4 regions of the Oleiphilus sp. HI0067 genome follow, and region 1 is predicted to be linked to each of the others. Evidence: predicted binding sites of a transcription regulator. Region 1 holds the regulator's gene; each other region holds the start of a gene.
The links. The regulator sigma-54, encoded in region 1, starts transcription at its own class of promoters, with help from an activator protein. The targets are predictions, from matches to a motif close to TGGCACNNNNNTTGCTNT.
Positions count from the first base shown of each region.

Region 2: the regulator sigma-54 is predicted to act here: its motif matches at 4,526-4,543, upstream of A3739_RS29145 (PEP-CTERM sorting domain-containing protein).
Region 3: the regulator sigma-54 is predicted to act here: its motif matches at 6,206-6,223, upstream of glnA (glutamate--ammonia ligase).
Region 4: the regulator sigma-54 is predicted to act here: its motif matches at 1,250-1,267, upstream of flhA (flagellar biosynthesis protein FlhA).

Region 1 is NZ_LWFI01001277.1:1,075-8,973, forward strand. It holds gene A3739_RS19620 (HPr family phosphocarrier protein) at 1-28, opposite strand, end outside; gene rapZ (RNase adapter RapZ) at 70-945, opposite strand; gene ptsN (PTS IIA-like nitrogen regulatory protein PtsN) at 967-1,431, opposite strand; gene hpf (ribosome hibernation-promoting factor, HPF/YfiA family) at 1,455-1,757, opposite strand; gene A3739_RS19640 (RNA polymerase factor sigma-54) at 1,834-3,336, opposite strand; gene lptB (LPS export ABC transporter ATP-binding protein) at 3,521-4,246, opposite strand; gene lptA (lipopolysaccharide transport periplasmic protein LptA) at 4,227-4,811, opposite strand; gene lptC (LPS export ABC transporter periplasmic protein LptC) at 4,795-5,367, opposite strand; gene A3739_RS19660 (HAD family hydrolase) at 5,369-5,911, opposite strand; gene A3739_RS19665 (KpsF/GutQ family sugar-phosphate isomerase) at 5,908-6,870, opposite strand; gene A3739_RS19670 (calcium/sodium antiporter) at 6,867-7,835, opposite strand.
Region 2 is NZ_LWFI01000113.1:5,426-13,324, forward strand. It holds gene A3739_RS01520 (GNAT family N-acetyltransferase) at 1-56, opposite strand, end outside; gene asnB (asparagine synthase (glutamine-hydrolyzing)) at 59-1,981, opposite strand; gene A3739_RS01530 (archaeosortase/exosortase family protein) at 1,983-3,467, opposite strand; gene A3739_RS29145 (PEP-CTERM sorting domain-containing protein) at 3,594-4,364, opposite strand; cyclic di-GMP riboswitch class I at 4,406-4,491, opposite strand; gene A3739_RS01540 (UDP-glucose/GDP-mannose dehydrogenase family protein) at 4,841-6,163, shown strand; gene A3739_RS01545 (tetratricopeptide repeat protein) at 6,259-7,899, shown strand, end outside.
Region 3 is NZ_LWFI01001088.1:90,899-98,797, reverse strand. It holds gene A3739_RS15580 (prepilin-type N-terminal cleavage/methylation domain-containing protein) at 1-420, shown strand, start outside; gene A3739_RS15575 (PilW family protein) at 410-871, shown strand; gene A3739_RS15570 (hypothetical protein) at 874-1,215, shown strand; gene glnG (nitrogen regulation protein NR(I)) at 1,223-2,659, opposite strand; gene glnL (nitrogen regulation protein NR(II)) at 2,661-3,734, opposite strand; gene A3739_RS15555 (DUF4124 domain-containing protein) at 3,941-4,459, opposite strand; gene glnA (glutamate--ammonia ligase) at 4,558-5,964, opposite strand; gene typA (translational GTPase TypA) at 6,459-7,899, shown strand, end outside.
Region 4 is NZ_LWFI01001133.1:503-8,401, forward strand. It holds partial or broken gene fliR (flagellar biosynthetic protein FliR) at 1-75, shown strand, start outside; gene flhB (flagellar biosynthesis protein FlhB) at 76-1,212, shown strand; gene flhA (flagellar biosynthesis protein FlhA) at 1,340-3,517, shown strand; gene flhF (flagellar biosynthesis protein FlhF) at 3,565-4,908, shown strand; gene A3739_RS16460 (MinD/ParA family protein) at 5,029-5,841, shown strand; gene A3739_RS16465 (RNA polymerase sigma factor FliA) at 5,913-6,632, shown strand; gene cheY (chemotaxis response regulator CheY) at 6,766-7,152, shown strand; gene A3739_RS16475 (protein phosphatase CheZ) at 7,160-7,899, shown strand, end outside.

The DNA of each region.
Region 1 (7,899 bases):
TGATAATTTCGACAGTTTCGCGAAGCATTCGATTCCCTTTGAAGTCTCAGTGTTTTCTTAGAATTTATTTTATTGGGTTTTCATTGGAGCGGATAGTTCTTTGTGGCGAATCAACACGCTTTTGTGAGATTGCTTAAAGTATGCTCCGATTTTTTCGCATAAATAAACGCTACGATGCTGGCCGCCTGTGCAGCCAATGGCAATTGTCATATAGCTGCGGTTATTTGAGGCGAATTGATCAATCCACTTGTCGAGGAAAGTAATAATTGAAGACTCCATTTCCTCGACTTCTGAATGTGAACTTAAGAAATCTTCAACAGGTTTGTCGAGCCCCGTGAATACGCGTAGAGATGGGTCCCAGTACGGATTAGGGAGGCATCGAACGTCAAAAACATAATCTGCATCGCTAGGCACGCCGTGTTTGAATCCAAACGATTGGAATAGTAGGGCCATTTCTTGTGTAGCTCTGCCTGCTACTCGTAGTTTGATATGGTCACGCAATTCATACAAAGACATGTCGCTTGTATTTATATTGAGGTCAGCCTGCCTGGAAATGGGTTCTAATAAAACGCTCTCTTTGTTGATGGCTTCGCTTAAGGAAATGTCGGGAGAGCTTAAAGGGTGTTTTCTTCGTGTCGCATGAAAGCGCTTTATGAGTGTTTCGCTATCCGCGTCAAGAAAGATAATGTCTGTTTCGATATTCTGATTTTGAAAGGCTTGATAAAAAGCAGGGAAGTTTTCTATGCCGCTTTGTAGGTTGCGGGCATCAATGCTCACGGCAACTTTTGCCAAGCGCTCATCTGTTTGTCTTGCTGATTGTGAGCCAAGCTCTAAGAGCAAACCGACAGGTAGGTTGTCGATGCAGTAATAGCCTAAGTCTTCTAAAACATGGAGGGCAGTACTCTTACCTGAGCCCGATCGGCCACTAATAATTACGAGTTTCATGGTGCCTCCACAGTAAGGCAGTTAGCTTTCAGTCATTAACGTATAAAGCTCAGAATCAGATGATGCAGCACGTAGTTTATTGCAAAAAGAAGAGTCATTAAATCTTTCCGCTATTTGGCTAAGTAACTCTAAATGTTCGCTGCTTGCTTCTTTAGGAACGATCAGAACAAACAGTAGATTAACTGGTTGGTTGTCGATTGCGTCAAACGCGATATCTTGTTCAAGTGTAAATAATGCGCCTATGACTTTTGAGCATCTCAACATTCTGCTGTGAGGGATGGCAATTCCTTGTCCGATTCCAGTGCTACCTAATTTCTCACGGGCAATTAGATTTTCGAATAAATCTTCTTCAGACAGCTCGGGGATTTCTTGTGAAATTGCAGCTGCGATATGCTCTAGTGTTTTTTTCTTGCTAGTGCCCGGGAAACTGACGCGAGTCAGTCCCGGAACAAGAATAGAGCTAATAGTAATTGAACCTTCGTTCATTTTTCTTCCAATACTACGAGTAGCTACACGGCCCCATGCGAGCGCGCAACTTGTTTTTCTTTGTGTTTCAGTATCTGTCGATCAAGCTTGTCTATAAGCTTATCGATAGATGTATACATATCTTCGTCTTCTGCAGTACCGTGAATGTCTGCGCCGCTAATGTGAAGTGTGGCTTCCGCAATTTGTCTTAGCTTTTCCACTGAAAGGGTGACCTGCACATTTGTTATACCGTCCACGTGACGCTCAAGCTTCTCTAGCTTGTCAGTAACGTAGTTTTTCATTGAATCTGTTAGTTCAACGTGGTGACCGGTGATGTTTACTTGCATAAATGTCTCCTTGTTGGTTTTTTGCGGAAGAAATTTCCGCGGATGCTTCTAACAAGTCTTGCGAATATACAGCTTCTTACATTAAACGCTTCCTTTCGTTAGAAGGCGGGATTGACATCGCTTCGCGGTACTTTGCAATAGTACGGCGAGCAACGTTAATGCCTTGATCTTTGAGTAGGTCTGCAATTTTGCTGTCGCTAAGAGGTTTCTTAGGATTTTCAGCAGCAATTAATTTTTTAATGATAGCGCGTATTGCCGTCGATGAGCATTCGCCGCCAGAAGTCGTCCCAACATGGCTTGAGAAGAAGTACTTCAGCTCAAAGATGCCACGCGGTGTGTGCATATACTTTTGCGTTGTTACGCGAGAAATTGTGGATTCATGCATATCAACTGCTTGGGCTATATCATGGAGAATAAGCGGTTTCATTGCTTCTTCACCATAGTCTAAAAAGCCTTGTTGATGTGCAACAATTTTGCTTGCAACTTTGAGCAAAGTCTCGTTTCTGCTTTGGAGGCTTTTTATAAACCACTTAGCTTCTTGAAGTTGGTCCTTCATGAAGTTGTTGTCGTTGCTATTATCTGCACGTTTTATAAAGCCAGCGTAGCTGTTGTTTACGCGAATCTTAGGTGCGATTTCTGGATTGAGCTCTACTTTCCAGCGCCCATTTACCTTTTTCACCACGACGTCGGGAACAACGTATTCTGGTTCCGCTTGAATCACTGACTCGCCTGGGCGAGGGTTTAGCGATTGGATCAAGCGAAGAACTTCTTTCAAATCGTCTTCTTTAAGACGACTTCTTCTGATGAGCTGTGCGTAATCGCGACTACCCAGCAGATTGATATAGTGGCTGACGACAAGCTTGGCTTGCGGTAGCCACTCAGTGTCGGGATCTAGTTGACGTAACTGAAGCATTAGACATTCTTGAAGGTCTTTTGCGCCCACGCCTGCTGGGTCAAAATGTTGAACACGCTTCAGAACTGCGTGAACTTCTTCTAGTTCGACTGGATCTTCATCTTCTTCGTTAAATAGACCTTGATGAATATCTTCAATGGTATTTTGTAGATAGCCTTCCATGTCAATCGCATCAATAATTGTTTCTGCAATTAAACGATCGCGGTCAGAAAATGGTGTTAGATTAAGTTGCCATAGCAGGTGATCATTCAGAGACTCGCTAATTGAATTTCTGCTTTCGAAATCGCTGTCGTTCTCATCTGGCATTGTGCCAGAGCTTGCTGGGCCACTTGTTTGGTAGATGTCTTCCCATGCAGTATCGACAGGTAAATCGGTTGGTATCGAATCGCTAAATTCATCGCGTTCGCTTTCGTGAAGATCTCGTGATGGCTCGACTTCTGAATTTGATACTTCGCTAGATTGTTCATTTTTTGAATTTTGCTCTGACTCGCTATTTGGCGTCTCAGGACTGTCTTCAATCATTTCTAGCATTGGGTTTGATTCCAATGCTTCTTGGATTTCCGCCTGAAGATCTAGAGTCGATAGCTGAAGCAGTTTAATAGCCTGCTGCAGCTGGGGCGTCATTGTAAGACTTTGCCCCATTTTGAGTTGTAGGGATGCCTTCATTACCATCAGTCGGTCATCCTAACTTTTTCAGTGTTTTTGTCATTGTCGAACGAATTCTCTATGTGCTTGTCCAGCACGTAATGTCATATCTTCTATTTTAAGAACTTCCGAGAAGAATTTGAACGAGTTTTTGATGAACTTAGTTAAACCTTTTTTCACTGGTAATTGCACAGGGAATTTGGTTTTAAATTGTAAATTCATCGCCAAGGTAAACCTCGCGCACCTTTTTGTTCTCTAATACTTGCTCAGACGAGCCTGATGCAATGATGTGTCCATTGCCAACAATATAGGCTTGTTCGCAAATGTCTAAGGTCTCTCTCACGTTGTGGTCGGTGATAAGTACGCCAATATCTCGGTCGCGAACTTGTCGCACTATTTGCTTGATGTCGCTTACTGAAATTGGATCAACCCCTGCAAAAGGTTCATCTAGTAGAATGAAATCTGGCTCCATTGCGAGAGCTCTCGCAATCTCGACGCGACGGCGCTCGCCCCCGGATAAAGCCATACCTTGGCTGTCGCGAATATGTTCTATATGAAATTCTTTTAGTAATTGATCGGCTTTTTCGCGTTGTTCGGCCTTGCTTAATTCTTTTCTCGTTTGCAGAACGCTCAGAATATTTTCATATACAGTAAGTTTTCGAAATATTGATGCTTCTTGTGGTAAGTAACCAATACCGGCTTTTGCGCGCCCATGCATTGGCATGTTGCTAATGTCTCTGTCATCAATGAGGATTTGGCCCTTATCCTTGGATACTAGGCCAACGATCATGTAAAAGCAGGTAGTCTTACCCGCGCCGTTCGGACCAAGCAAGCCAACAATTTGTCCTGTTTTGATTTCAAGCGATACGTCGATAACAACTTGTCGTTTTTTGTAGGCTTTAGCAAGATGCTTAGCTTGAAGTGTCTTCATTAGGATTCGCTTGGTCTAGATTGTCGTTGGTTTGTGAATCGGAGTTTTCACTTGAAGGCTCAGATGCTTGAGGGAAGTACTGAATCTTCACTCGTTTGCCACTATCTTGATCCCCTTTGGCGCGAATTGCTTTGTCCATGATGTCGTATTCAATGCGATTTCCGGAAAACGAATTGGTGTCCTGGGCGAGTGTGGCGTTGCCGTTAAAAATCAAAACAGCATCTTTTGCTTTATACGTGATTTGTTCAGCTTGGCCGCTGGTGTTTTGAATATTGCTACTGGCGTCTGTTTGCTTGAATGTCGCGGGTGTACCATTCGCAATGATTTGTGTTACGGCGCGTTCACGAGCAAAAACACTGATGTTATCTGCGGTGAGTGTTGTCGAACCCTGGCGAATGATAACGTTGCCGCGATAGGTCGAAAAACCCTGTGAATCATCGATCACGGCACTGTCGGATTCAATTTCAATAGGTTGGGTTCGATCTACGTCAATGCTGTGAGCATTGTGCGTGGCAGTGAGTAAAAATAAAGTGACTAGAGCTAGGCTATTAATTCGCCAAGTCATAAATACCTCTAACGCGTTGAGAGAGTTCGATTTTTCGATCGTTGAGCGATGCTTCTAATCCGATAGATTTAAGCGTGCTTTTATCCTGAGTAATACTAACTTCGCGATCAGTAGATATAAAGTCATTGCGTGTATCGATATTCAGGTCTTGGGTAAGGATTGTTGTGATTTGTCCTTCTGAGCTAGTACGAGAAAGCTTGACCCGATCCTCTAGATATAGGTTTCCAGTATCGGCGTTAAATTGCCCTGATTCTGCGTTAAGTCTTAATTTGTCGCCTTGCTCATTGGTATACCAAATGGTTGGAGATTCTGTCGTAATCAGGGCATCATCTTTAAAGTAGAGAGACTTATCTGCTTTGACTTCTAGTTCTAGTTCGCCTGATTCTCCGAATTCCCGTAGGTAGGTATTGTTAGCGAAAGCAAAAGGTTTCTTTTCATTGCTGAATAGTTCTGGCGTCTCAGTTTGTGTAATGTCGCTGGTGTAGAACAGGCTTACCCCGACCAGTAAGATGACCGCCAATAATGAGAATTTTGATCGTTTAAAGGTTTTGCTCATATCACTTTTTTAAAAATGATTGATGAATGTCGTCGAGTAAACCTTGCGCTGATAGTATGAAGTCGCATGCCTCTCTTACGGCGCCATGGCCTCCGCTTGTTTGTGTGCACATGTCTGCATGTTCTTTCACAAAGCTATGCGCGTTCGGGACGGTGATGCCAAGGCCGCAGTGCTTGATGGCAGATAGGTCAGGCAAATCATCTCCCATATAGGCGCATTGCTCCCAGTCGAGTCCCAATTCTTGGCGAATATCATCAAGTGCAATCTTTTTGTCTTCGCGTCCTTGAACTAAATGCTTGATACCTAAGTCTCTTGCTCTGCGGGCGACAAGAGGCGAGTTCCTGCCCGTAATAATGGCAACTTCAATACCGTTTTGTTGGAGGAGCTTAATGCCGTGGCCGTCGAGTGTGCAAAACGCTTTTAGCTCGTCGCCTTGAGCAGAAAAAACAATTTTTCCGTCGCTTAATACGCCATCAACGTCGAGACCTAAAAGTTTGATCTTGTTTGCAGCATTTTTCGCTGCTTCGTTTATTGAATGGTTCATACGACACCCGCTTTCAAAAGGTCGTGCATATGGATCACGCCAACTAGTTTGTTCTCTTCATCAGATACCAAAAGCCCTGTGATCTTGTATTCTTCCATGACTTGCAATGCTTCGGCGGCGAGCGCCTTAGACTGAATCGTTTTGCAGTTCTTGGTCATTACTTTTGAGATCTCTGTGTTGTGAAGATCTAGCTTGTCATCAAAGGCGCGTCGAAGGTCGCCGTCTGTGAAGAGGCCTTGAATCTCGTTAGCATCATTCACAATCGCTGTGAGGCCAAAGCCTTTATCCGATATTTCAAATAGCCCTTCGGTCAGGGGTGTAGCAGGGCTGACTTCTGGAATTCTGTCACCTGTGTGCATCAGTTGCTCCACAGTCAATAGCAACTTACGCCCAAGGCTTCCGCCTGGATGAGAGAAGGCAAAGTCTTCTTCTGAAAAGCCTCTAGCTTCAAGAAGTGCAACAGCAAGCGCGTCACCAAGGGCTAGCGTCACGGTTGTACTTGATGTTGGGGCAAGTCCCAGGGGGCAAGCTTCTTTGCTGATGCTTATATCTAATGAAACATCACTAGCTGTCGCGAGTGCGGAGCTTTGCTTGCCTGTCATGCTGATGAGTGGCGCGCCCATGCGTTTGATTAGAGGAAGAATAGTTACCACTTCTTCCGTCTGGCCCGAGTTAGAAATGGCAAGCACAACATCTTGTTTGGTGATCATGCCTAGATCGCCATGGCTTGCTTCACCGGGGTGAACGAAAAATGCAGGTGTGCCTGTGCTTGCTAAAGTGGCTGCAATTTTGTTGGCGATATGACCTGATTTGCCCATGCCTGTCACAACAATTCGGCCAGAGCACTGAAGCATTAACTCACAAGCTTTTTCGAATGAGCTATCGATTCGTTCGAGCAAAGCGTTTACTGCATCGCGCTCGATTTCAATTGTACGTTTTCCAGAGTCTATATAATTCATGCAATTGTGCTGGCTGAATCCTGATAAAGAACGAATAGGTAGATAATATAGCTGCTTAGCATCACTGTGCCGGCAAGTTTTCCAATTTTCTCTCGTTTAAAGAGGTGGTTGATAAAACATACAAGAGCAAGGCCGAAAGTGAGCGTGAACATGAATCCATAGTCGCGAATCAAGTTTGCTTGCTCGATAAATGGCGGTGCAATCAGTGCTGGGATGGCTAGCACTGCGAGTAGGTTAAATAAGTTAGAGCCGATGATATTGCCAAGAGCAAGGTCATGGTGACCCTTCAATGCGCTAGCAATCGATGCCGCTAATTCGGGCAAGCTTGTACCTATCGCGACAATGGTTAAACCGATGATCAAATCGCTAATTCCAAGCGAACTTGCTATGCCACTTGCCCCCCAAACGAGCATTCTTGAACTTAAGATAAGGGCTGCAATGCTTCCGACCAAAATCGTGATCGCTTTGGTTTGAGCCATGGGTTCATTGTCTTGTACTTCCTCAGGTAATTCTGAAGAAGAGGAAGAGAGTTTAGCGAGTGCGATGAGCGAGATGAGGAGTATGCCAATAAGGATCAAGCCATCGTTGAAATCGAGCAGGCCGTCAATGATAACAATCGTTGCGAGCGCTGTTGCGATCAAAAGTATAGGTAGTTCAATTTTTAGTATTCCGAGCTTAATCGGAATAGCAGAAATGAGCGTAGTTACACCGAGCACTAGTGCTATGTTCGCAATGTTGGAGCCGAAAGCGTTTCCAACGGCGAGTGTGCTGGCTCCTTCGAGGGCTGCCATGCCTGATACGATAAGCTCGGGAGCGGATGTGCCAAATGCGACGATGGTTAGACCAACAAGCATCGGTGTCATGCCAAGGTTGAGTGCCGTGGCTACCGCACCTTCAACAAATTTGTCCGCACTCCAAATTAAAATTATCAAACCGATAATTACGGCTAAACTGAATACTAACAATGGGTATTGCTCTTATAAGGTTTTGTTAAAGCGCGCATTTTGCGAGACTTACCGGTACAGTGCA
Region 2 (7,899 bases), on a different contig from region 1:
ACGTATTCGCGTATCGAAATGCGTTTTTTCTGAAGAATGGTTTTGGGGCCAGCCATTATTAAATAGAAACCTTGTGTTCATCTAACCAACTTTGAAACATTAATATGCTCCACAGTTGCAGTGAATAATCGCTGTTGCCATCTAAATGCATTTTTAGAATGGGATAAATCGTCTTGAAGTCGAATAGACCTTGTTGACGCAAAGTTGAAGGGTTGAGTAAATCTGTCATCCAGCTTTTAAGTGGGCCTCTTAACCATTCTCCAATTGGGATGGCGAATCCTTGTTTAGGGCGTTCAAATAACTCTCTAGGTACGTAACGGCTCAGCACTTCTTGCAAGGGCCATTTAGCAACGCCGTTATGCGTTCGAATGTCTGAAGGGATGCTTGCGGCAAGCTCTACTAGTTTATGATTCAGTAGCGGGATTCTAGTTTCCAAGCTGACTGCCATACCTGCTCGATCGACCTTCGTGAGAATGTCGTCTGGCAAATACATCTGCATATCTAGGAGCTGAAGCTTGCTTGTGTAATTTAGGCTTGATGGGGACACATTGATTAATTTATTAGGCTTAAACCCTTTAAGTGGGTGAGCATTGTCTTGCCAGAATGCAATTGAGCGTTGATAAAATTCTTCAAAGCTCTTGGCTGATGCTTTGTAATAATTGCTACGAAGTCTCTCTGACGCAAAGTGTGGGTAAGCGCCAGACACTCCGAGTGGTAAAGAGATAAGCGTATTGAAAAGGTTTTTAGGCAGAAAATGAGCAGCCTTTTCTAGCGCGCTAGGGCCTTGTTGTATTCGCCAGCTATCAAGCACTTTTTGATATCGAGAATATCCTGCGAATAATTCATCTCCACCATCTCCTGACAAAGCTACTGTGACATGCTGCTTTGCAAGCTCACAGACTAAGTAAGTAGGGATCTGAGAAGAGTCTGCGAAAGGTTCACAATAAACATTTGCGAGTGTTGGAATCACATCTTTAGTGTCCTGCTCGCTGACATAAAACTCTGTGTGGTTTGTCCCTAAGTGCTGGGCAATTACTTTCGCATGTTCGGCTTCGTTAAAATCATCGAAATTAAAGCCAATGCTGTAAGTGTTGATCGCTTTGTCTGACAAGCTTTGCATAATGCTTGCGACGGTAGAGGAGTCAATTCCACCAGACAAAAATGCGCCGAGAGGAACGTCGGCCAGCATTTGATCTTTAATCGAGCTAAGCAGTGTCGCCTCAAGTGCGTCAGCGGCTTCGGTTTCTGTTCCTGCGAAAGGTTGCTCGCTTCCCTGAATCATTACTTCAGTTGCTGACCAATAAGTATTGAGCGAGTAACCTAGAGATTCGCAATCGAGCTGCAGATATTGACCTGGTTCAAGTTTGAAGCAATCTTCATAGATTGATAAAGGCGCAGGAACGCAGTTGTGTTGAAGGTATACTCCAAGTGCTTCGCGGTTAAGTTTTGCGTTAAATGATGGGTTTGCTTTGAGCGCTTTAAGCTCTGAACTAAAGAAAAACTTATGCCCTTGTTTACTGAAATAGAGGGGCTTTTCTCCCATTCTGTCTCTAACGAGATATGCTTGATTTGTTGATTTATTGTACGCGCAAAACGCATACATGCCCTCTAGCTTATCGAGCGTATTTTGTAAGCCCCAATGTTCAAGGGCATATAACAATACTTCTGTGTCGCTATGGCCGTTGAATGATTGGCCGAGCTTTTCTAGCTCTTTTTTTATAACCCGAAAGTTATAGATCTCACCATTGAATACCAATACAAAGTGTTGGCTTTCCATTGGTTGTTGACCTGTCTCGCTTAAATCAACAATGGCAAGGCGACGGTGAGCAAGTGCCACAGAGTTCTGAGTGTTCACCCAGAAACCTTCGGCATCAGGGCCTCGATGCTCAATGACATCTGCCATCAGCTTAAGATGTGTATAAGATGCCTCAGTGTGTTCAGTTTTATTAGCTTGTACGAAAAAGCCAGTGATGCCGCACATTTTATGAACCTTTTACTTCTATGAGTGGTGTATTCAATTCAGTGAGGGCGTTAATCATTGAGGGCTCGGTCGCAGCGCAGTCTTTTGCATTGGTGATTGCGAGTTGCGCTTCAAAATAATTGGTTCCCGTCAGTATTGCGGGGATTTGCAATAGCTTCGCTTTTTTATACGAGAGCGCTTCTTGTTGACCCACTTGATAACGATATGCAAGACATACTCGGTAACCTCGTAACTTGTGCTTAAGGCCAACATACTGAAATTGTTGCGTATCTGCGGTAATAATGTTTCGAGATTCGACTAGCCAGTCAGTGTGAGAAAATGGCGATGGCCAATAGGGTACAAGGTTTTCGGTGCTCTCTTCTTTCCAGTTAAGTACTCTATAAAGCTGGATGTTTTGCACGTAATTGTTTGCTTTCTTCTGCAGCAAGATTTTTGCGTTTGGAAGTTTCGGTATGTTTGTATCTGGTTTTGCTGGTGTATAGCTTAATTGAGAGCTTGAAATAATATTGGGTACTTTTATTGCGCTATTTAGAGCGAAGCTTAAAACAGGTGTTAGCATTAAAAGGGCGAATGTAAGCGCTATTTTTTTGATAGAAAGTGCTTGTTTACTAGGCTCCTTTTGCTCTGGGAATAGTTCAAACCGACGAGCGATAAAAAATAGAGGCGCTAACACTATACAGAAGATAATCCAGCCAAAGGTTTCATGATCGGCGACCAAGCTGCTTTCCATGTTTGTTTCATAAGCAATAAGTATCAACAAGAAAATTCGGAGCCAGTTGGAGAATAGACTAAGTGCAATTGCGGTTGCTAATAGCTTGGTGCTTAGAGCCCTATTAGGTTTTGAATCAAGAATTACGTATACGGCGAGTGCGCATGCAATTGTAAAGTAACGCAGTCCTGAACACCCGTCGGCAATCACTAGAGCACCATAGGGAAGTGTGATGGTATTTGCTTCGATAAGAGCGGTAATGTCGATGAGATCGACTAGCCAAGTCACAGTTAAGCTACTTAAGTCGACAAGGGCTTGATTGAGGTAGTCCCAAATCGGTATAGCAAAGTAAACGAATGCGATGGAGGGGAGGAGTTTTAAACCGATATGTAGCCCTAAATAACTGGCAGTGGCGAACCATAAAATAATTGGGATTAAAACTTGCTCGAGGATGTTTATATTAGCGCTAGATATGACGAGCCAAGCAAGGCTTGATAATGCCAAACCGATATAAGTTAGGTAGTTTGATAGAGAGCCGTTCTTAATGTTTTGGGTTTCGATTCTATGCAGAGTTCTTGCGCTGAGATGAATGCTCATGGCGATCACTAAAAGCCCATGAGATAAAGATTCATCGAATTTAAGCCAGCGATCTAAAAGTACTTCTGTTGTTGGGTAAAAAACAAAAAATACAGCTAAAAATAGACTGCTTAGTTGCAGGTAGGTATGAGTGAGTGTTGGCAAAATCCATCCAGCCATGTAATACGCGTGTTTATTCATGGTAGCTGAATGGTAAGGGGTTGCAATACCTCATTGTTTTAAATGAAAAAAGGACACCGTTTGGTGTCCTTTTTAGTGCTCAATCGTCATGCCGGACTTGATCCGGTATCAGAGTGATGTGGCTTATTAAGCTTTACGGCGGCGCGCGAAACCTAAACCAGCAAGGCCTAAGCCCATAAGAGCAAGAGTGCCTGGCTCTGGAACGTGGTGACCAACAGTGATGTCGTCGATGCCCCAACCGTCAGAGTAGTTGTATGAGTTACAACCGTTTGGATCGTCACACTTATCAAAGTAAAGAGACGCGCCTGTGATAGCCATGTCGCTGATGATAGTTGTGTAGAACAATGAACCGCTCGGGAATGAAGTATTTACTTGGTATTCTTCAGTAGAACCGTCTTCATAAGTAAGCTTGATGCGGCCGCCTTGGTCGTTGATGTCTGCCAAGTAGAAGCCGATCGCATTGTATGAATCGTCTGCATCGATGTTCCAAACAACGTTTGTTGCGTCGTTGCTATCTAACCAGAAGTCAGTTGCATCGCTCGCTAGAACTTCACGACCATATTCGCCAGTACGAGAGCTTTCGATTTTAAGGTTACCGTTGTTAGTGTTTGAGCCTGCTTGACCCGCACCTGTTAGTGTAAAATCGCCAACCGCAGTGCTTAGTGTTGTTGCTGAGTCAATCCACTTTTCGTGCTGGCTGCCGGTGAATACTGCGTTGCTAGTATCCCAGCCGTCGAAGCTTTCAGTGTCTGACGCAACTAATGTGCCTAAGAATGCTGATTCAACACCAGAAAGGTAAGCAGCATCACCAGCTGAAACGCTGATGATTGCAGCTGACTGAGCCGAAGCTGCAGCAACTGTAAGTGCCAAACCTGTCATTACGCTTTTTAGTTTCATTGTAATGCTCCATTTATCTTTATAAGCGTGATAATTGTTGAAGTGGCAACCGGCTGTCTGTTTCATCCTTAGTAACAGACCCTTGGCTTTCCGTCCCAATCTCGCAATTGGTTTGGCGTACTTCGTTGTTTTTACCAGATGATTTTCTGATGGCATGAAAATTTGCAATTAATACGCCAAAAACATTAAAGGCTCGTTAAGTTAGTAGGGTAGAGATTTAGAGGGAATCGAAGTTGAGTAAATGTGTAAAAAACACTGACGCTTAAATGTGAACCTGTGAAACAGTTCCGTGATGAGGTAAGAGGAATGAAAAGTTTCCGTTAGTCTTACTTATAAGTGTAATATTGCGGTCATATTCTAGCTCGCAATTTAGAGCTTGGTTTTGGTAACGATTTTTAGTCAAAAACTCACTAAAACTAAGCATGCAGGATAAGCAGGGAAGGCGCGAGCAAAGCGTTAATGACAAAGGGTAAATAATGAAAGTATCAATATTTGGGACAGGGTATGTCGGGCTAGTGACCGGCGCGTGTTTGGCTGACATGGGGCACGATGTTATTTGTGTTGATGTCGATGAGAGTAAGGTTGAAAAGCTCAATAACGGCGTTATTCCAATTTACGAACCTGGTCTTGAAAGCATTGTTAAGAATAATTTTGCTGCGGGTAACTTGAAGTTTACGACAAAAGCGGAAGAGGCCATTGCGTTTGCTAAGTTGCAGTTCATCGCGGTTGGTACTCCTCCCGATGAAGACGGTTCTGCAGATCTGCAGTATGTATTGGCGGTGGCTGAAACGATTGCGACCCATATGCAAGACGAAAAAATCGTGATCGATAAGTCTACAGTACCCGTCGGTACGGGCGATAAAGTGCGTGCGAAAATTGAGGGTGTGCTCGCGGAGCGCGGCGTAGAGATTGATTTTGATGTGGTTTCTAACCCAGAGTTCCTGAAAGAAGGTGCTGCTGTAGGCGATTTCATGAAGCCGGACCGAATTGTCATTGGTTGCTCGAAAGAGTCGTCTGAAGCACCAATGCGTGAGTTGTACGCGCCGTTTAATCGTAACCATGACAAGATTCTGTTCATGGATGTTCGATCTGCTGAGCTCACGAAGTATGCGGCTAACGCAATGCTGGCAACCAAGATTAGCTTTATGAATGAAATGGCAAATTTGGCTGAACGACTTGATGCAGATATTGAAAGCGTGCGTTTAGGGATCGGCTCTGATCCGCGCATTGGCTTTCAGTTTATTTATCCTGGCGCCGGCTATGGTGGTTCATGTTTCCCTAAAGACGTGCAGGCTTTAACACGTATCGCACGAGATGCTGGATATGAATCAGAGCTTGTGCAGTCTGTAGAGAATGTGAATAACCGCCAGAAGCATCGTTTGTTTGAAAAACTCAGTGCTCATTTTAATGGTGAGCTAGCAGGTAAAACGATTGCAGTTTGGGGCTTGGCCTTTAAACCAGAAACGGATGACATGCGTGAAGCGCCATCGCGTTGTCTGATGGAAGCATTATGGAATGCAGGTGCCAAAGTCGTGGCCTACGACCCCGAAGCTCAGGAAGAATGTTCACGTATTTACGGTGAGCGTGCAGATCTTACTTTGGTCACGAATAAAGATGCGGCTCTTGAAGGTGCAGATGCCTTGGTGATTTGTACAGAGTGGAAGGCTTTCCGAGCCATGGATTATGAAGCTGTTGTGCAAAAGTTAGCGAATCCTTTGATCGTAGATGGACGAAATCTGTACGATCCTGCTATCGTTAAAAATTATGGCATTACATATTACTCAATCGGCCGAGCATAAAGTCTGATGAGTACCAAAGGTATCTGTTGATCAACGCGTCGAATAGATACCTTTTTTGCGTGTAGATATTCATTGAATGAAGAATAAGGTTGATCATGGAAAGCAAAGGAAGTATTCGACGTCAGGTAAGTAAATTAAAGCTTGTTACCGCAGTGTCTGCCGCGCTCTTTTTGGGAGCTTGTGGCGGCGATGATACGGATACCGAGTTTCAGAATCACTTAGACAGAGCGAAAGCGTATCAGTCTCAGGGGCAATACAAGGCAGCGATGATTGAGTATCGCAACGCTGCGAAGAAGTCTGGTGGTAAGCCTGAAGTGATGATCGAATTTGCTGATGCAATGAATGAGGTCGGTAACCATCAAAATGCCCGAAGTTACCTCGAGGCAATTGCTGGCGAGACTTCAGAGTCTTATTTATTGGAGCTTTCCGAAACCTATATTGCGTTGGGTAAATTCCAATCTGCCTCTTCTACCTTAGAGCAACTTAAAGAGCCAACGCGTGAAAAGATGTTGCTTGAGGCTGACTTACTCTCTAAGAAAGGTGATTTCGACGCAGCTCGCGTTATTTATCAAAAGCTCTTAACTAATAATCCTCAAGATGGCAGAGCGAATGTCGGTATGGCAACGCTTAATGCCTTAGAAGGTCAAATGCCTGCAGCGCTCGTGTTAGTAGAAAAAGTCAGTGCTGACGACGAAGCGTTCCCGAAAGCACAATTGCTGAAAGCTGGTATCGAGATTTCTGAAAATCAGTTAGAGAATGCTGAATCAACCTTAAGTGAATTGCTGTCTGTTTTGCCGACCAGCGACCAAATGCTCCCTGATCGTGTACTCACGCTTGAGCGTTTGTCTTATGTGCTTACAAGACAAGGTCGCGCGAACGAAGCCTACATTTATACAAAGCTTCTCTCTGAAGCATTTCCAGGCGCAACCGAAGCAAATGATACTTTCCAAGAAGCCTTGGCCGATTTTCAAGAGAATCGTTTAGATCAAGCTAAAGAGAAGCTTGAGAAGTTAGTAGAGCAGTATCCTGGTCATACTCGTTCACGTCAGGTGCTGGGTATTATCAGTTACATGCAGGGCGATACCGAAGCCGCAGCGCGTTACTTAGATGATGTGGTTGATCCAGAGACGGCAAGCCCGCTGGCGACCCAAGTATATATGGCAACCAATCTTAAACTGAACGAGCCTCGGCGTGTTCTAGACGCATTAGAACCAACTATCGAACAGCAAACCTCGGTTGAATTACTAGCTTTGTATGGCTTGGCAGCGGTTTCAGATAAGCAATATGAAAAAGGCGAAGCAGCGCTTAAGAAAGCTGCATCGATCGATCCAAAAAATGTACGCTTGCAGTTGGCATTGGCGAGTTTTTATCGCTCTGCACCGCAAGTGGATCGAGCTCAAGAATTACCTTATTTGCAACGAGCGTTTGAGCTAGCACCTACTCAGCAACAAGTTTTGATTGATATCGCCTCGTATTACACGCGATCAGGTGATCAAGCCACAGCGAAAGCGTTGCTTTTAGATAATGCTAGGGCGCAATCTTCGAACTATACAGCGAACTTTATTGCCGGACAGTATTTGGCGACCTTAGGCGAAGTTGATGGTTCAAATGACTATTTACAGAAAGCACTTCCTTTAGCAGAAAGCACTTCTAACCAAGCTATTGTCCAGGGTGCGCTAGGGCGAAATGCCTTGCTTCAAAATAACAATCAGGAAGCTAAAAATCGTTTCAGTAAA
Region 3 (7,899 bases), on a different contig from region 1:
TTGACTGTCAGTGTCTCTAGCCTTTTTTATGCTTATCGCCTTGCTTTATCGGGTGTCGGTAAAAGCATTGAAGCACAGCAGTCCATCATGCTGTCGAATAGCTATTATTCTGATCTCAATCACCAATCACCTAGCCAGTTAAAGAAAAACCTCGAAGAAAAGTGCAAAGCGCTTACGGCACGAAATGAAAGTGTGAGTATCGTGCATCAACCTCCTATGTTGGCAGGTTCGCTTTATCTTGGTTTGAACAACATTTATGAATCATATTCCGTCGAGATCACTTTTCCTTGCACGGGTTTAACGGACTCTCGTTTATTAGCAAACTTGACCATTATGCCGCCATCTGGCCAAAAATATGAATTTGATATGGCTATGAGTAAGTTGTTAAGTGAACCGGTGAGTAAGTCCAATGCTCTCTAAACAGAAAGGTGTCACGTTGATCGAGCTAGTGCTAGCGATCGTTGTTGGTGCGGCGGTGATTGCAATGCTGATCCCTGTGTTGAAATTTATGTTTAGTGTGCCAGAAAAGGCCCAAGCAGCTGATAGAGCCTCGCATAAAGCATTCATAGTGAGTGAAAATATCGTTCGAGCACTTCGTAACGCTAGTGAGGTGCAGATAGAGTCAGAGCAATGCCTAACAGGAGAGAGCAAGGCGCAATCATTCTCTTTTTGTTTTGAGGGTGGAGAGCTAATCCGGACAGACGCTTTTGGAAACAAGAATGTCTTAATGCGAAGTATCTCTGGTCGCTTTGATAAGGTTGCGAACGCAAGCGCGATTAACCTTGCTTTTGTCATTTCTGAATCACAAGCACGCTATTCGTTCTCTCAAGCTCACTTCATGCAAAACAATGATACTTTGGGGCGAGATTAAATATGTATGCACGTGCGGAGCAAGGCTTTATGTTATTGAGTGCAGTGTTTGTTCTGTTGCTTTGTGCTGTATTATCGCTGACACTCGTGGAACGGACTATTAATGTGAGTGAGCGAAGCGCTACCAACATGCTTTCTGCGCAAGCATATTTTTATGCCGATTCCGTACTCGTCGAAGCAGATGATTCGGGGGCTTGTGATGTAAATAGCTCTCATGTCTTGGCAAAACATGATGCACTGTCTTGTCAGGTAAGAGTTGAGTGTAATGAATCTGAAATGAGGTCTGCCGTGGCGGTATGTAAAACGCGCGACGGCATCCCTATTGTTCGAAAGGCAATGAAATAAGGTCTATTTAGGCTTCTTCGACAACGTCTTCAGAAGACTCCATGCCTAATTCTTTGATTTTTCTTGTTAAGGTATTTCTGCCCCAGCCCAATAGTAACGATGCGTCGCGACGACGACCGCTCGTGTGGCTTAATGCCGTCTCAATCATGATTCGCTCGAACTCAGGAACAGCTGTATCAAGAATGGCGTCTTTGCCTTTTTTAAGTTCTTGGTCAGCCCATTGACGAAGCCCTTCTTGCCACGTGACGCCAGTTGCTTGAATCTCTTTGCTTTCAAGCAACTCAGGAGGGAGGTCTGATACATGAAGCTCCCTACCGCTCGCCATTACCGTAAGCCAGCGACAGGTGTTTTCGAGTTGTCGAACATTACCTGGCCATGGCATTGCGCTCAGATATTCCTCGGTTTCGGGTCTTAGTATTTTAGGTTCTACCGCGAGCTCGTCTGCAGCACGCTTTAAGAAAAAGTGCGTGAGTTTCGGTATGTCTTCTCGACGATCGCTTAAGCGAGGTAAGTGCACACGAATGACATTCAAGCGATGAAATAAATCTTCTCTGAACGAGCCATCTGATACGAGGCCTTCTAGATTTTGGTGTGTCGCAGCAATAATTCGGACATCTACTTTGACCGGTGTGTGTCCACCAACGCGGTAAAATTCGCCGTCAGCAAGCACGCGTAACAGCCGTGTTTGCGTATCTGCAGGCATGTCACCAATTTCATCTAAGAACAGTGTGCCGCCGTTCGCTTGTTCAAACCGTCCAGTTCGCTGGCCGCCTGCTCCTGTAAATGCGCCTTTTTCGTGACCGAATAGTTCAGATTCAATCAAATCTTTCGGTATAGCGGCCATATTAAGTGCAATAAATGGCTCTTTCGCTCGAGGACTATGTTGGTGCAAAGCTTTAGCGACGAGCTCCTTACCTGTTCCCGATTCCCCGTTAATGAGAACCGTAATATTTGAATGAGAAAGACGGCCGATAGCACGGAAAACTTCCTGCATTGCTGGTGCTTCACCAATAATGACAGTGCTTTCTTCAATGTTATTAACTTGTGTGTCGCCATTTTTTGCACGTAGCTCTTGCGAGTGAGCAATTGCGCGCTTCGCAAGTGCGACGGCATCTTCGAGATCAAAGGGCTTTGGCAGGTAGTCAAAAGCACCTTTTTGGTAGGATGTGACGGCACTGTCTAGGTCTGAATGAGCCGTCATTATGATCACAGGGATATCAGGATCATGTTGATGGATGCCAGTGAGTAACTCTAAGCCATCAATGCCCGGCATACGGATATCGCTAATCACGGCGTCAGGCGTTTCTCTCGTTAAGCTATCCAGAACGCCATCCGCGCTTTCGAATGAACGAATAGTGTAGTTTTCCTTTGCTAGGGCTTTTTCTAGTACCCATCGAATTGATCTATCGTCGTCAATTATCCATACGAGTGGTTGGGAACTCATGTTACATCTCCAAAGGAAGGTAAACGATAAAGTCAGTACGGCCAGGTTGGCTCTCGCACTCTACTAAACCATTATGTTTGGTAAAAATACTTTGTGTGATTGACAGTCCAAGGCCCGTGCCTTCAGCGCGACCGCTAATCATTGGGTAGAAAATGTTCTGAATGAAGTTTTTATCAATGCCGGGACCATTATCGATAAGCTCGATACGAGCAACGATTCGATGGCGTGTTTGACCAATCGTAAATTGTCTTAGCGCACGCGTACGAATAGTGATACTCGCGTCTTCACCAGATTGCGCTTGCGGCTCTAATGCTTGCAGCGCATTTTTTGCGATATTTAGGAAGCCTTGAATGAGTTGGCTTTTATCTCCTTGTATCTCAGGAATACTTGGGTCGTAGTCTTTGACGATGCGAATTGCATTACCTGACTCGGCTCGAATGAGCGCACATACGCGCTCCAAGATTTCGTGCACGTTAAGAGGGCTCAGATTGAGCGCTTTGTGGGTGCCTAACATGCGGTCCACAAGATCACGTAAACGATCCGTTTCTTCTATGATTACCTGCGTATACTCGCTTTGCTCATCGCTTAGTTCCGATGACAGGAGCTGTGCCGCACCACGAATTCCTCCAAGAGGATTCTTGATTTCATGTGCAAGGCCTCTAATGAGGATTTTCGCTGTTTCTTGATTTTCTTGTAGCTGTTCTTCTCGGCTGATTCTAAGTAATCGATCTTTTGCTTGTATCTCAACAAGTAAACAAGGCGCATTATTAGCGATCAGACTAGAAACAGTGCAGTCAACGAGAATGTGTTCGCCATTTAATAAGGTCATCTTACATTCGCGTTGAGTGTAAGAGTGCCCCGTTTTAAGGATCTCTTTCATCTCGTCGATGAGATTACTTTCAATGTCACTAAATAGTTCAGGAAATTTCGCGGCTTCCAAGCGTTTTTGGCTTACTTGGGTCAACATTTCAGCAGCAGGGTTGTAATCAAGCACCGTCAAGTCTTCCGCTAAAACGAGAACGGATGTCGATAGGTTGTCTAGGATCACTGATTGCTGAATGTTTTGGTTTTTCATTCGTCTTTTCTGGCTTTATATGATGGTTTCGCACCGTTTAAGACAACTAGCAATAATTAAACCATTTGCGGTGCATTCATTTTGATAAGAGCTAAGTTATTGAATTTACCAAGATTGTTATTCTGTTAATCGCTCGATAACAATCCTTCGCACTTGAGGAGAGCACAATGAAGATTTTACATGCACCATGGTGGTGCATCAAGAGTTTAGTTTAGCTTTGAAGGTCGGTGCATTGTGAAAGATATGGAGGAGGATTTGATGATTTTACCGCTAGCATCGCTAATCTGAACGCTAAGTTGGTGCGTTCCGCGAAATACGTTATCAACAATCAACGATGTGGTGCGTTGTTCGCCTACGAGTTGGTTATCGATGAAGATTTTATATATGTGGCTCGGTCTTAATTCTGGGAATGAGGTAAAAGAAATGTTTACTGTGCCAGAGCCGCTGTGGAATGCACTGTCATTGCTAGGGCTTAGTATCTTTAAGGATTGATAGAGTTCTTTTGTTGTTGTGTCAGCTTGTTGAGTGTTCGTTGAGCTAGGAGGTAGTTTAAGTGCGGGTACTGTAGCGACATCTTGCACTTCTATTGTTTCAGAGCGTTCGCTTGGTTCGTCTGAGAAAGAGATGCTGCCATCAGGGTTAATGGTTTTGTAGACCTTGGTAGCGCCACTTAGGCCAATTGTTAAAGCCAAAAGGAAGAGGGAAGAAATGATTGATTTTGTCATGGCTTCGGGCAGCTCCGTTGCGTATTAGGCTGCTACTAGTATGAACCTCAGATATAAAAAAGCCCAGCATTTGCTGGGCTTTTCTTTAAAACAAAGTCTTAAACTGAGTAGTACATGTCGAACTCAACTGGGTGAGTTGTCATGTTCAATGTCTCAACTTCTTCACGCTTAAGTTCAAGGTAGCCTTGAATCATATCTTCAGTGAACACGCCGCCTTTTGTAAGGAATTCGTGATCAGCTTCAAGAGCGTCAAGTGCAACGTCAAACGTTTCAGCAACAGTTGGGATCTCAGCCGCTTCTTCAGCTGGAAGATCGTACAAGTCTTTATCTGCTGGATCGCCAGGGTGGATCTTGTTCTGGATACCGTCAAGACCAGCCATCATCAATGCAGAGAACGCCAAGTATGGGTTTGCAGATGGGTCAGGGAAACGAGCTTCCATACGACGCGCTTTTGGCGAGTTAACGAATGGAATACGGATAGAAGCTGAACGGTTACGTGCAGAGTATGCAAGCATAACTGGAGCTTCGAAACCTGGAACCAAACGCTTATAAGAGTTTGTAGAAGCGTTAGTGAATGCGTTGATCGCGCGAGCATGCTTGATGATACCGCCGATGTAGTACAAACACTCGTCTGAAAGACCTGCGTAGCCGTCACCAGCGAAGATGTTGTTGCCATCTTTTGCTAGAGACATGTGTACGTGCATACCAGAACCGTTGTCACCTACAAGAGGCTTAGGCATGAATGTCGCAGTCTTGCCGTAAGCGTGTGCAACGTTGTGTACACAGTACTTAAGAATTTGAACTTCGTCGGCTTTGTTTACAAGTGTGTTCGCACCAACGCCGATTTCACACTGACCAGCAGTACCTACTTCGTGGTGGTGTACTTCGATCACTAGTCCCATTGCTTCCATTGCAGCACACATTGCGCCACGAAGATCGTGCAAAGAGTCAACTGGTGGTACTGGGAAGTAACCGCCTTTAACGCCAGGACGGTGACCAGTGTTGCCGCCTTCGATGCTTGCGTCGCTAGACCATGCAGCTTCTTCAGAGTTGATTTGGTACATCGCACCGCTGATGTCAGCTTTCCACTTAACATCGTCAAATACGAAGAACTCTGGCTCTGGACCAAACAATGCGCTGTCTGCGATGCCAGTAGACTTCAAGTATTCTTCTGCGCGCTTAGCAACAGAGCGTGGGTCACGCTCGTAGCCTTGCATAGTTGCAGGCTCAACGATGTCACAACGCAAGATAAGAGTGGTTTCTTCAGTGAAAGGATCAAGAACTGAAGTAGAGTCGTCAGGCATAAGGATCATGTCTGATTCGTTGATGCCTTTCCAGCCAGCGATAGATGAACCGTCAAACATTTTGCCTTCTTCGAAGAAGTCTTCGTCAACTTCAGATGAAGGGATGCTTACGTGCTGCTCTTTACCACGTGTGTCTGTGAAGCGAAGGTCTACCCACGTTACTTCATTTTCTTGGATCAGGCCCAGAGTTTTCTCTGACATTATATTTACTCCATTTAACGGATGTTTTCGAACACCAAAGAGGTCGTTCTTGTATTTCGGTCTGCGACGATTGTTATCACCTTTGCAGATGTTTGTTGTCGCAAACTGTTGTTTTATTGACGCAATAAGCGTTCTTTGGGGCTTATTTCGTACTCGCGCCTATAAAATTGGCAGCAGCGTAACACGCTAGGCAACCTATTTATAGGGTTTCACGGGGTGTGCCCGCTTTTGGTTCACTAGATATGCAAGCATCTTGCCAAAAGTTAAGAGGCTCTATTTTTTGAGTATAAACAACGAATTAGGAATTTCTTGGAATTTTACAAAGGTTTTTATTGCGCCTTAATGGTGCGCATGGCTTCTTGCAGGGTCAATTTGGTGCATTCGTTGTTTTGGGTAGGATTGCAAATAAATGTACATTTGATGTCCATCTTCATTTGCTTGCTGTATACTCCGCGTCCGATTTTTTAACCCTCAAATTTTTGGGAATTGCTGTTGTGATTGAGAACCTTAGAAATATCGCCATTATCGCGCACGTTGACCATGGTAAGACTACCCTGGTTGATGGCTTGTTAGGTCAGTCCGGTACCTTAGATCGTAAAGATGAAGGTGCTGAGCGAATTATGGACTCGAACGATCAAGAGAAGGAGCGTGGCATTACCATTCTTGCTAAGAACACAGCAATTACATGGAATGATTACCGTATTAATATTGTGGACACTCCTGGGCACGCCGACTTCGGTGGTGAGGTAGAGCGTGTTCTTTCTATGGTTGATTCTGTACTACTTCTTGTTGATGCAGTAGACGGACCGATGCCACAGACGCGTTTTGTAACGTCAAAGGCGTTTGAGAAAGGTTTGAACCCGATTGTTGTTATCAACAAGATTGACCGTCCGGGTGCGCGTCCTGATTGGGTAATGGATCAGGTGTTCGACTTGTTTGATCGACTCGGTGCAACCGATGAGCAGTTAGACTTCCCTGTGATTTATGCGTCTGCATTGAATGGTATTGCGGGAGATGATCCGGAAGAAATGGCAGAAGACATGACGCCATTGTTTCAAATGATCGTTGATCAAGTTCCAGCGCCAAAAGTTGACCCTGAGGGTTCTTTCCAAATGCAAATCTCTGCATTGGATTATGATTCATATGTAGGTGTTATTGGTATTGGACGCATCACGCGCGGAACGCTGTCGCCTAATCAGCAAGTTATTGTTAAGCAAGCAGATGGCAACGAGCGTAAAGGTAAGGTTCTTAACGTGAAGGGTTATCATGGTCTTGATCGTGTGGATACTGATTTGGCGAGTGCGGGCGATATTGTGTGTATTAATGGTATCGACGGATTAAGCATTTCAGATACTTTATGTGATCCAGCAAATGTTGAAGCATTGCCGGCGCTAAGTGTTGATGAGCCAACAGTAAGCATGACCTTCCAAGTAAACGATTCGCCGTTTGCTGGTCTCGAAGGCAAGTTCGTAACTTCACGAAATATCAAAGATCGTTTAGATCAAGAGCTTATCCATAATGTAGCATTGCGTGTTGAGCAGGGCGATACAGCTGATAAGTTTGTTGTGAGCGGTCGTGGTGAGCTTCACCTTTCAGTTTTGATCGAAACAATGCGTCGTGAAGGCTTTGAACTAGCAGTATCTCGTCCAGAAGTTATCGAGAAAGAAATCGATGGCGTGATGATGGAGCCCTACGAGAACGTAGTAATTGATGTTGAAGATCAGCATCAGGGTTCGATCATGGAAGAGCTTGGTTTGCGTAAGGCTGAGTTGACTAACATGGAGCCAGACGGCAAAGGTCGCGTAAAACTCGAGTTCTCAGTGCCGTCGCGCGGTTTGATTGGTTTCCGTGGTCAGTTCCTTACGCTTACATCAGGTAGCGGTATCATGACATCTGTATTTGATCGTTATGATGTAGTTAAAGCTGGTGAAGTTG
Region 4 (7,899 bases), on a different contig from region 1:
TCAGGCTTATTGCCCCAGTTTGATAATTTCAGTACCGACACCTTCTTATTTTTGCGTGATATGCAGGGCTTTTAGATGGCAGAAGAAGGTAACGATAGCAGTCAGGAAAAAACCGAAGAACCCACCCCCAGGCGAATAGAAAAAGCCAAGGAGGAGGGGCAGGTTGCGCGCTCAAAAGAACTGAACACGGCCTTGCTTTTGATTGTAGGTACGGGCGGGCTTCTGATCTTTGGCGCGCAAATTGGCGAAACGATGGTTGAGATCATGAAGCATAGCTTTGTGTTGCCACGCGAAGTTGTTTTTGATTCTCACCAAATGGGCCTTTATTTGCTGGACGCTGCGGGCGAAGCCATGCTCGTCACGATGCCTTTAATGGTAATGCTCTTTATTGCAGCAATTGCCGGCTCTATTGTGCTTGGTGGTTGGCTGATAGCGCCCAAAGCTGTCGCGCCTAAATTTAGCCGTATGAATCCCTTGAAAGGTTTGAAGAGGATGTTTTCGCTCAAATCTCTCGTAGAGCTTGCCAAGGCGATTGCCAAGGTCGGGATTGTCTTATTTTTCGCGGTTGTTTTACTTCAAATTCATACCGAAGAGTTGTTAGGTATTGCCAATCAGGCGACCGTCACGGCCATGGCTCATGCTGCCGATATTTTGGGTTGGAGTTTCTTTTTTCTGTCTTGCACGATGATTATTATTGCAGCTGTTGATGTTCCTTTTCAGATGTACGATCACAATAAGAATCTGAAAATGACCAAACAAGAAGTCAAAGACGAATTCAAAGACACTGAGGGTAAACCTGAAGTTAAGGGCCGTGTTCGTCAGCTCCAGCGTGAAATTTCTCAGCGGCGCATGATGCAAGACGTTCCTCAAGCCGACGTCATTATTACCAACCCCGAACATTACTCAGTCGCCCTGCGTTACAAGCCTGATCAAGACGATGCCCCAATCGTGCTTGCGATGGGGGTGGATGAGGTTGCTATGAAAATCCGAGAAATCGGTAGAGAGCATAATATTGAGTTAGTGGCTGCGCCGCCTCTTGCTCGTTCGATTTATTACAATTCAAAAGTTGGGGAAGAGGTGCCTTCGGGTCTATATGTGGCCGTTGCTCAGGTGCTTGCGTATGTCTTCCAGTTACAACAATTCCGAAGACGTGCAAGACCTCGCCCAAGTATGCCTGACATCCCAATTCCGGATGATCTACAGCACGATTAGCAGCATGTTATAAAAAATATCGATCGGGGTTAAAACTTGGGTCGATTTTTGCAAAACACTGTAGCTAGCGATAGTTGTGACGAAAAATCGTCATTCGTAGTTATCATCACAAGATTGATTAGGTGTTATGCAAACAAGTCTTGGCTTAAATCAGCTTAAATTTATTCAAAGCCACATGGCCATTCCGCTATTGCTGATAGCGGTGCTTGGCATGATGACCTTGCCTGTACCTCCTTTCCTGTTGGACTTGTTATTCACCTTCAATATTGCCTTGTCGTTGGTTGTTCTTCTTGTCTGTGTTTATGCGCTCCGCCCCATGGAGTTTGCGATATTTCCTACGGTTTTGTTGGTTGCGACCTTACTACGTTTGGCATTAAACGTTGCGTCAACGCGTGTTGTTCTCCTAGAAGGCCATGAGGGCGGGGACGCAGCCGGTAAAGTAATTCAAGCCTTTGGTGAAGTGGTTATTGGCGGCAACTACGCCGTTGGTCTAGTTGTATTCGCAATCTTAATGATCATCAACTTTGTGGTCGTGACCAAGGGTGCTGGGCGTGTATCTGAAGTAAGTGCTCGATTTACACTCGATGCGATGCCAGGCAAACAAATGGCAATTGATGCAGACCTTAACGCAGGAATTATCAATCAAGAAGAGGCGAAGTCGCGTCGGGAAGAAGTTGCCACGGAAGCAGATTTTTATGGGGCGATGGATGGTGCATCAAAGTTCGTACGTGGTGATGCCATTGCGGGTTTGTTGATCTTAGCCATTAATATTATTGGCGGTTTGAGTATCGGCATTTTGCAGCACCAACTAGAGTTCAATGATGCGATGCAAAAGTACTCGCTTCTTACGATTGGTGATGGCTTGGTCGCACAGATTCCATCGTTACTTCTTTCTACCGCTGCGGCAATTATGGTGACGCGTGTTAGTACGACACAAGACATGTCATCACAAGTGCTTGATCAAATGTTTTTGTCGCCTAAGGCTTTGTATATCGCCTCTGGTATTCTAATCGTGATGGGCATCGTACCTGGCATGCCGCATTTTGCGTTTTTGTCGCTTGGTATTCTTGTCGGCGCGGGGGCTTGGTATCGTGATCGCCAGAATAAAAAGCCGCAGGTAGAACCTTATGATGGGCCGGTCCCTCAACGTGGCTCGCAAGCCAATGTTGGTAGTGCGCAGGTGCAACCTGACTCTTCAACTCTAGAGCTTCCAGCGGGGCAAGAAGGTCAACAAGAATCGTCCCAGAAAGAGTTGGGTTGGGATGATGTGATGACCGTAGATATTATTGGTCTAGAGGTAGGTTATCGATTAATACCCTTGGTTGATAAAGGTCAGGGCGGTCAGCTCTTGGGTCGTATAAAAGGTGTGCGCAAGAAGCTCTCACAGGAGCTTGGATTCTTGATGCCATCAGTGCACATCCGCGACAATCTTGACCTCATGCCTAATGTCTATCGTCTCACCTTGATGGGGGTGACCTTGGCCGAAGCAGAGATTCATCCCGATCGAGAGCTGGCGATTAATCCTGGGCAAGTATTTGGTAGTATTGATGGAATTGCGGGTGTCGATCCTGCTTTTGGCATGGAAGCCGTTTGGATCGATCCAGAGAACAAAGATCAAGCTCAAGCCTTGGGTTATACCGTTGTGGACGCAAGCACTGTTGTCGCAACGCATCTTAACCAACTTCTTCAAAAACATGCTTATGAGCTATTGGGTCACGAAGAGGTTCAGCAATGGATTGATCAGTTGACGAAGCAGGCGCCAAAACTTGCTGAAGAATTAGTGCCAACCACTTTAAGTGTCTCCTTTCTATTAAAAGTACTTCAGAATCTATTGCAAGAAGATGTGCCAATCAAAGACATGCGTTCTATTGCTGAGGCTTTGATTAGTCGCGCACCTAAAGGCGCAGAGCCAGAAGTGTTGACCGAAGCTTGTCGGCAAGGTTTGAAGCGGATGATCGTACAAACCCTGATTGAAGGTGAGGCGGAAATTCCTGTTATTACACTCGAGCCTGAATTGGAACAGCTATTGCTTAAGTCTGTACAGCAAGCACAGAAAACCGGCGGTGCCGATGATCTCGGAATGGTCTTGGAGCCCGGTATTGTGGAGAACTTGCAGCGTTCACTAGCAGATGTAACGCAGCGACAAGAAATGCTTGGAAACCCCGTAATACTGTTAGTTTCCGCGCCAGTCCGCCCAGCGATGGCTAAGTTCTCACGCTTTGTAAATGACGGTATTCGGGTGCTCTCATATCAAGAGATTCCGGATAACAAGCAAATAAATATAGTGTCGACGGTCGGTCAATAATTTGACTACAGGAAGTTGTCGTCAAAAAAGCCTTTAGGTGAAGAGTTATGAAAGTTAAGCGTTATTTCTCCCATTCAATGCAAGATGCTTTGCGTCAGATACGCGAAGATTTAGGCCCTGATGCGGTGATTCTTTCAAACTCAAAAACAAATGGTGGTGTCGAGATATTGGCAACTGCCGAATATGAAGATCAGCCAGAGCAGGGTGTTGCTCAGGTATCTAATAATGAAACTAAAGTGAGCGCGTCCGAGCTCGCAAAACAACGCGCTGAGCGCAGTCTCGAATTGCAGGCGGAAATGGATAGAAGTCGTCGCCGCATCGAGAGCGTGAAGCAAGAACAGAACGTCATTAAAACAGAGCAGTTTGGTCAAACGAATAAGATTCAGGCGACTCCTGCAGTCAATCATGATGAGCGTTCGAGCAAGCAAGATGATGCGATTTACGTGATGCAGGAAGAGCTTCGTGAACTACGCGAAATGATTTCTGCTCAGGCGAAACAGTCGACTTCGCAACAATCTATTGAACCAATGCCTCAAGCTGTTGTGACGCCAAGCCAATCGATCGTAGATGAGCGCTTAGAGCGTCTAGCGATTCAGCAGCCTATTCGAAAGCAATTGCTAGATAGCGTTGCAAGTGAAGGCGATTCTGATACTGCTTGGGCAAAGGTGCGTAAACAAATTCATGGTGCGATTCAGACAGAATATAGCGAAATCATCGACATGGGTGGCGTGATTTCACTTGTTGGCCCGACCGGAAGTGGCAAAACAATGACGATTGGTAAGTTGGCTGCGCGTTATGTTATGCGTCATGGGGCAGATGGTATTGCTTTGGTGACAACAGATCGTTACCGAATCGCCGCACACGAGCAGCTAAAAGTGTTTGGAAGAATTCTGAATGTTCCAGTGCATGTTGTTGACGAGGATAATTGCTTAGATGCGATTCTAGACAAGTGCTCTGATCGCAAGCTTGTATTGGTGGATACGGCTGGTTTGATGCAGTCTGATCGTTCGTGGAATGAGCAGCTTAAAGAATTGAAAATGTCTGCGCATCGCATTCAAAACTACTTAGTGATGCCGGCAACGGGTCAGTATGCTGTGATGAAGGCTAACTATAAGCATTACAAGATGGTCGGGCTAGCGGGAACAATTATTACCAAACTTGACGAAGCTGTAAGCTTTGGGGAAGCATTAAGTTACCTTATAGCGAGTAAACTTTCCTGCGCGTATGTAACAGATGGCCAGAGAGTGCCAGAAGATATTCATTTGGCGGAGCGTCAAAGTCTGCTCAATAAAGCGGAGGAATTATTGAATAGTTCCGAGCGATGGGTGACAATTCCGAGCCACGCGAATGCGCAGCAGCATGTAGACGAATCAGTTAGCAATTTTGCTTAATATCACTGGCGTCAACTAGACAAATTTCACCAATCACCTATTTTGGTTGTTGGTAGTCGCTTTTAAGGTTTGTCTTGTCTCGAAGCGAAGAAGAAGTAAAACAAAAGGATATTCATCAGCATGGCGAATTCTAGCCCTGTTCAAGTTATAGCGGTCACTGGCGGTAAGGGTGGGGTCGGTAAAAGTAATGTATCGATCAACCTTTCTTTAGCCTTAGCGGATCTAGGTCGCAGAGTGACATTGCTCGATGCGGATTTAGGTTTGGCAAATATCGACGTGCTCTTGGGAATTACCGCAAAGGGAAATATCTCAGACGTTATATCAGGTGATTTAAGTCTGCGCGATATTCTTGTAGAAGGCCCCAAAGGAATAAAGATCGTGCCGGCTGCATCCGGAACGCAAAAGATGGTTGCGCTTAACCATCTAGAGCACGCCGGTTTAATCAACGCCTTCAGTGAATTATCACAAGATCTTGACGTTCTGATTGTGGATACCGCAGCGGGTATATCAGATGGTGTTGTATCGTTTGTTCGTGCAGCCCAAGAAGTGTTACTGGTTGTGACCGATGAGCCAACGTCTATTACCGATGCCTATGCATTAATAAAGCTGCTTAATCGCGACTACGACATGTACCGTTTTCGTGTCCTTGCAAATATGGTTCGCAGCCCAGAAGAGGGGCGCCATCTCTTTTCAAAGCTTACCTCTGTGACGGAACGTTTTCTTGATGTTGCACTCCAATATGTAGGTTCTGTTCCTTACGATGAAAACGTACGCAAAGCTGTCCAGCGTCAGCGCCCTGTATTAGAAGCTTACCCCCGCGCTAAAGCATCTATAGCATTCAAGCAGCTCGCTCAAAAGGCTGATTCGTGGCCATTACCAAGCACTCCAAGAGGACATTTGGAGTTTTTTGTTGAGCGCTTAGTACAAGCCTAGGATTGGCTGTAGCCTCGTAATGATTTATTCCCCATGCAGTACTTTTACGGCAGGGCCATACTGTTTTGTTGATGTATAGCGAAAAAGAAACACAGTACGCAGATGAGTTGATCGTGAAGCATGCGCCCTTAGTAAAGCGTATTGCACATCATCTAATGGCTCGCCTTCCATCAAGTGTTCAAGTCGATGATTTGATTCAGGCCGGCATGATTGGCCTGCTAGAGGCTGCGCAAAAATACGAAAGTGATCGTGGTGCGTCGTTTGAGACTTATGCCGGAATCCGAATTCGCGGCGCGATGATGGATGAAGTCCGTAAGGGCGATTGGGTGCCTCGTTCCGTACATCGCAACGCGCGCCGCATCGCGGAAGCAGTAAAAGCGATTGAGGCTAGAACTGGGCAAGATGCGAGTGACGAGCAAATTGCCGCAGAGCTTGAAATGTCTCTCGATGAATATTTTGCGTGCCTGAAAGATAGTAATGCCGGTAAGCTTTTTTCACTCGAGGAACTGGCTGAAAACTCTGAAGGCCAAGGCTTTGAAGTCGAGAGTGGCTCGACTGCTGATCGACCGAGTGATTTCTTTAGTGAGCAGCAGTTTAAAAAAGCCCTGGCATCTGAGATAGAGCGTTTGCCGGAACGCGAAAATTTAGTGCTTTCTCTTTACTATGAAGAAGAGATGAATCTAAAAGAAATAGGCTTAATTCTTGATGTGAGTGAGTCTCGTGTTAGTCAAATTCACTCACAGGCAGCTATCCGTTTAAAGTCAAGAATGTATGAGTGGATTGATTCGTAATTTACGACTATCCATAACTAATCAAAGTTCTTGATTTTCCAATAAAAAAAACTGGCTAGACTCATTTCTCTGTCTAGACTTCATATTAGGGTTTGAAACGCTATCAAAGGTTTCGACAGGAATGGAGGTCGACTTGAATAAAGATATGAAAATCCTTGTTGTTGATGATTTTTCGACAATGAGGCGCATTATTAAAAACCTACTTCGCGATTTAGGGTTCACAAATACCGATGAGGCTGATGACGGCAATACTGCATTGCCGATGCTGAAAACCGGTAAGTATGACTTCCTCGTGACGGATTGGAACATGCCAGGAATGACTGGTATTGACTTGCTTAAGACCGTTCGTGCAGATGATGACTTAAAGTCTTTACCTGTGTTGATGGTTACTGCTGAAGCAAAACGAGATCAGATCGTTGCAGCGGCACAAGCAGGTGTAAATGGGTATGTGGTTAAGCCATTTACAGCAGCCGTCTTGAAAGAAAAAATCGAGAAAATCTTCGAACGAATTGATGCCTAGTACTGTTATGAACGAACTAACTCCGTCTCAAGCAGCGCAAAGCATTGAAGGTGTAGAAGGCTTTGAACAACTGCTTAAAGAACAAACAAGTCAGCTAAAAGATCTCGTTGATCAGGGCGACTTGTCTTCCGCGCTTAGTCTCATCTCTGAGATTAATCAAACTCGTGATAAAACACTTTATGTCGAAGTAGGTCGATTGACTCGCAGTCTCTATGAATCGATTCGCGACTTTCAGATTGATTGCGGTGATGTACAAAGCCGAGAAGCTTTATCGAAAATTGATGATGCATCTGACCGACTAGCCTACGTCGTTGATATGACGAATAGCGCTGCCAACAAAACCTTAGACCTTGTTGAAGAAACAATGCCTTATGCATCGCATATGAAAGATGAGGCTGATCAACTTAAGCAAGAATGGCAAAAGTTGCGCCGTAAGGAAATGAGCCCTAGTGAATTTAGAGACCTAACGGGGCGCATGGATACCTTCTTGACTCAACTTGGTAATGACTCAGATAAGGTATATCAAAATTTATCATCTATATTGCTTGCACAGGATTTTCAGGACTTAACGGGTCAAGTTATCAATCGTGTAACAAATTTAGTTAAAGATGTTGAAGAAAATCTCGTTAACCTTGTAAGGATGGCCGGAAAGGTCGACCAAATTACAGGTACTGTGCACGACCTTGAGTCCATCGAAACCAATATGGATGGCGAAGGTCCACAGATGAAAAAAGAAGAACGCGAAGA